2 regions of the Streptomyces solicathayae genome follow, and region 2 is predicted to be linked to the other one. Evidence: predicted binding sites of a transcription regulator. Region 2 holds the regulator's gene; the other holds the start of a gene.
The links. Region 2 encodes HspR, which represses chaperone genes until heat shock. Its sites were predicted from a motif close to TTGAGNNNNNNNNNCTCAA; they were not measured.

Region 1: the regulator HspR is predicted to act here: its motif matches at 1,515-1,533, upstream of lon (endopeptidase La).

The regions. Positions count from the first base shown of each region.
Region 1 is NZ_CP137573.1:2,712,910-2,715,303, forward strand. It holds gene lon (endopeptidase La) at 1-1,492, opposite strand, end outside; gene R2D22_RS12145 (zinc ribbon domain-containing protein YjdM) at 1,608-1,973, shown strand; gene R2D22_RS12150 (spermidine synthase family protein) at 2,285-2,394, shown strand, end outside.
Region 2 is NZ_CP137573.1:3,808,860-3,811,253, forward strand. It holds gene R2D22_RS17395 (helix-turn-helix transcriptional regulator) at 1-248, shown strand, start outside; gene R2D22_RS17400 (hypothetical protein) at 245-730, shown strand; gene R2D22_RS17405 (heat shock protein transcriptional repressor HspR) at 806-1,261, opposite strand; gene dnaJ (molecular chaperone DnaJ) at 1,266-2,394, opposite strand, start outside.

The DNA.
Region 1 (2,394 bases), 1.1 Mb from region 2:
CCAGCTCCATGCGGTCGAGCAGCGCCTCCGGGATGGCCTCCAGGACGTTCGCGGTGGCCAGGAAGACGACGTCGCTCAGGTCGAGCTCGACCTCCAGGTAGTGGTCGCGGAAGGTGTGGTTCTGCGCCGGGTCGAGGACTTCGAGCAGGGCCGCGGCCGGGTCGCCGCGGAAGTCGGAGCCGACCTTGTCGATCTCGTCGAGCAGGACCACCGGGTTCATCGACCCGGCCTCCTTGATCGCCCGGACGATCCGGCCGGGCAGCGCGCCGACGTACGTACGCCGGTGGCCGCGGACCTCCGCCTCGTCCCGTACGCCGCCGAGCGCGACGCGGACGAACTTGCGCCCCATCGCATGCGCGACGGACTCGCCGAGCGAGGTCTTGCCGACGCCGGGCGGGCCGACGAGGGCCAGTACGGCACCGCCACGACGGCCTCCGACCACGCCGAGGCCGCGCTCGGCGCGCCGCTTGCGCACGGCCAGGTACTCGGTGATGCGCTCCTTCACGTCCTCCAGGCCCGCGTGCTCGGCGTCCAGGACGGCCTTGGCGTCCTGGATGTCGTACCGGTCCTCGGTGCGCTCGTTCCACGGCAGTTCGAGGACGGTGTCGAGCCAGGTGCGGATCCAGGAGCCCTCCGGGGACTGGTCGCTGGACCGCTCCAGCTTCTCGACCTCCTTGAGGGCGGCCTCCCGTACCTTCTCGGGCAGGTCGGCGGCCTCCACCCGGGTGCGGTAGTCGTCGGACTCGTCGCCCTCGGACTCGCCGTTGAGCTCACGCAGCTCCTTGCGGACGGCGTCGAGCTGACGCCGCAGCAGGAACTCGCGCTGCTGCTTGTCGACGCCCTCCTGGACGTCCTTGGCGATGGTCTCGGCGACGTCCTGCTCGGCGAGGTGCTCGCGCAGCTGCGCGGTGGCGAGCTTCAGCCGGGCGACCGGGTCGGCGGTCTCCAGGAGCTCGACCTTCTGCTCGGTGCTCAGGAAGGGCGAGTACCCGGAGTTGTCGGCCAGGGCGGACACGTCGTCGATGGCCTGGACCCGGTCCACGACCTGCCAGGCGCCGCGCTTCTTCAGCCAGCTGGTGGCGAGCGCCTTGTACTCCTTCACCAGCTCCGTGACGGAACCGGGCAGCGGGTCGGGCACGATCTCCTCGACCGTGAGGCCCTCGACCCAGAGGGCTGCGCCGGGACCGGTCGTCCCCGCGCCGATGCGGACCCGGCCGCGGCCGCGGATCAGCGCGCCGGGGTCGCCGTCGGAGAGCCGCCCCACCTGCTCGACCGTGCCGAGCACACCGGTGGCGGCGTACGTGCCGTCGATCCGGGGCACCAGCAGCACCTGCGGCTTGCGGCCCCCGGCGCGTGCGGCGGCCTGCGCGGCCTCGACCGCGGCGCGCACGTCGGTGTCGGACAGGTCCAGGGGCACCACCATTCCGGGCAGCACGACCTCGTCGTCGAGCGGCAGCACAGGCAGAGTGAGCGGTGTGGACGTCGAAGCCATGATCTCCCCTTCGGCAGTCAAGTTGAGCTATGCCGACTCAATGCACGTGGGCGGGGGATTGTTCCCCGGGGGCTGTTCGCTGTGAGCGATCCCGCTCGGAGCCTAGAATTTCGGGGTGAACGAGAACCTCCTCCCCCCGTGCCCCGAGTGCTCCGGCGCCTTCACCTACGAGATGGGCGCCCTGCTGGTCTGCCCCGAGTGCGGCCACGAGTGGACGCCCGCGGCGGACGGCGGCGAGGGAGCGGTGGCCGGGGCCGAGGCCGGGGTGATCCGCGACTCGGTCGGGAACGTGCTGGCCGACGGCGACACCGTGACCGTGATCAAGACGCTCAAGGTCAAGGGCAGCCCGAACGGCATCAAGGCGGGCACCAAGGTGCGCAACATCCGTCTCGTCGACGGGGTCGACGGCCACGACATCGACTGCCGGATCGAGGGCTTCGGCAACATGCAGCTGAAGTCCGGCGTGGTCAAGAAGGCCTGACCTCCGCGGCCGGGCGCACGCGGCTGGCACACGGACGACGTGTGCGCCCCTCGTGCGACATCCCGCCACCGCCGCGCCCGCCTGAGTGCGACCTTCCGGCGGGCGCGGCGCGTTCCCTCCCCGTGACGACCAGCCGGCTGCGCGGAGCAGCCCACCGAGGAGACCGCCGAGCAGGCCGCCGAGGGGGCGTAGGACGACGTCCGGCCGGCGATCGCCCCGCGCGGCCGAATCCGGCGGTAATCGTTTGTCCCGCCCGTCGCCGTGCGGCGAGGATGGCCGAGCCGACCGTGCACGCGAGTACCGGAGGGACCATGTCCAGCCCCGTCACCCTCGACCGCCGTGAAGGACCGTACGGAGAGATCGTGCTGCGGCGGCGCGACGAGCACTTCGAGATCATCGCCAACGGCACGTTCCTGATGGA
Region 2 (2,394 bases):
TGGCCGTGCCCATCAAGGCGGAGATCCCGTACGACCTCAAGACCGACGACATCAGCGGGGTCCAGCGCTCCATCGCCCGGCTCCTCGTCGAGGGCCATGTCGACGAGGCCATCGCCCGCCGGCTCGGCATGAACGTGCGGACCTGCCGGGCGCACATCGCCAAGCTCGCCGCCGCGCTCGGCAGCGGCAGCCGGGCCCAACTCGGGTATCTCATCGCCCAGTCCGGGATCCTGGAGCAGGACCGGTGACCGCGACCGCGCAGACGCCGCGGGTGGCGCTCGACCACGCCTCCGGGACCGTGCGCGTCGCCGGTGACGGGCTGCCCGAGGTGATCGTCGCGCGCACGCCCGGGGACGGCGAGACGAACGACGCCGTCCCCGTCGGCACCCGCGACCCCGCCCGCCTCACGCTCACCGTCGACGGGCTGCCCGCCGTCCTCCGGCCGGCCAAGGGGCGGTTGTTCCGGCGCTCGTACCGCGTCGACGCCGCCGTCGACGGGGTCCGCTACCGCCTCGTGCCCTGCTCGTACGCCGAGAGCCGGCTCACCCGCGACGGCCGCGCCCTCGGGCTGCTGGACTCCACCGGGGACGGCCTCGTCGGCGCCGAATGGCACGACGGCGTCCAGCCACGGGACATCGCCCTCGGCACCGCCCTCGCCGCCGCGTTCGGCACCGGCGCCGCGCCCTGGTGGGAGATCGCCGCCGATGCGATCGGCGAGCTGATCCCGTAACCCCCGCCCGGGCCGGCGGACACGCGACGAGGCCCCCTCCCGGACGGGAGGGGGCCTCGTTCGACGACCGTGGAGCTACTCGCCGGGGCGCTTCGGCCGCCACACGACCAGCGCGCTGGTCTGCTGCACGTCCTGGTACGGCACCAGGTCGCGCCGGTACGAGGCGTGCACCTGGGCCTCGCGCTGCCGCAGCGTCGCCGCAGCGCCCTCGACGGCCGCCGACAGCTCGGCGACCCGCGCCTGCAGCGCGGCGACCTGGTTCTCCAGCTCGATGATGCGCTTGATGCCGGCCAGGTTGATGCCCTCGTCCTGCGACAACGCCTGCACCTGACGGAGCAGTTCGATGTCGCGGGCCGAGTAGCGCCGCCCCCGGCCCGCGGTGCGGTCCGGGGAGACCAGCCCGAGCCGGTCGTACTGGCGCAGGGTCTGCGGGTGCAGGCCGGAGAGCTGGGCCGCCACCGAGATGACGTACACCGGCGTCTCGTCGGTCAGTTCGTACGGGTTACGGCTGCGCCCCGGACGGCTCTCCATGTCCTCATGCTCCCTTCGCGGCCTGGAACAGCTCCGCCCGCGGGTCCTCGCCCGCGGTCGCCTCGCGGTACGTCTCGAGGGCCTCGCGCGCCTTGTCGGTCAGGTCCGTGGGGACCTGGACCTCCACCGTCACCAGCAGGTCGCCGCGGGTGCCGTCCTTGCGGACCGCTCCCTTGCCGCGGGCCCGCATCGTCCGGCCGTTGGGCGTGCCCGCCGGCAGTTTGAGGGTGACCGGGGGGCCGCCCAGCGTCGGGACCTTGATCTCGCCGCCGAGCGCCGCCTCGTCGAAGGTGACGGGGACGGTGACGGTCAGGTTGTCGTCCTTGCGGCCGAACACCGGGTGGGCGTCGACGTGCACGACGACGTACAGGTCGCCGTTCGGCCCGCCGCGCTCGCCCGGCGCGCCCTTGCCGCGCAGCCGGATCCGCTGGCCGTCGGAGACGCCCGCCGGGATCCGGACCTGCATGGTCCGGGACGACTTGGCGCGTCCGCTGCCCTGGCAGACCTCGCAGGGGTTCTCCGCGATCAGGCCGCGGCCCTTGCAGTCCACGCACGGGTCGGTGAGCGAGAAGCCGCCGCCCGAGCCGCGCGAGACCTGGCCGGTGCCGACGCAGGTCGGGCACACGCGGGGCGTGCCGTTCGTGTCACCGGTGCCGGAGCAGGCCTTGCAGGGCTGCTGGCTGGACATCCGCAGCGGGACCGTGGCCCCGTCGACCGCCTCGGTGAAGCTGAGCGTCACCTCGGACTCGATGTCCTGTCCGCGGCGCGGCTGGGTACGCGTACCCGCGCCGCCCGCGCCCCGGTTGAACAGCCCGCCGAAGACGTCCCCGAGCCCGCCGCCGAAGCCGCCGGCCTGGCCGCCGGCCCCCTGGGCGCCGCCGAAGAGGTCGCCCAGGTCGAAGTTGAAGGAGCCGCCGCCCGGGCCGCCGGCCCGGAAGCCGCCGTTGCCGAACAGGGCGCGGGCGTCGTCGTACTCCTTGCGCTTCTTCGGGTCGCCGAGGATGTCGTTCGCCTCGGAGATCTCCTTGAAGCGCTCCTCCGCCTTGGTGTCGCCCTTGTTGGCGTCCGGGTGGTTCTCGCGGGCGAGCTTCCGGTACGCCTTCTTGATCTCGGCGTCGGTGGCGTCCTTGGGG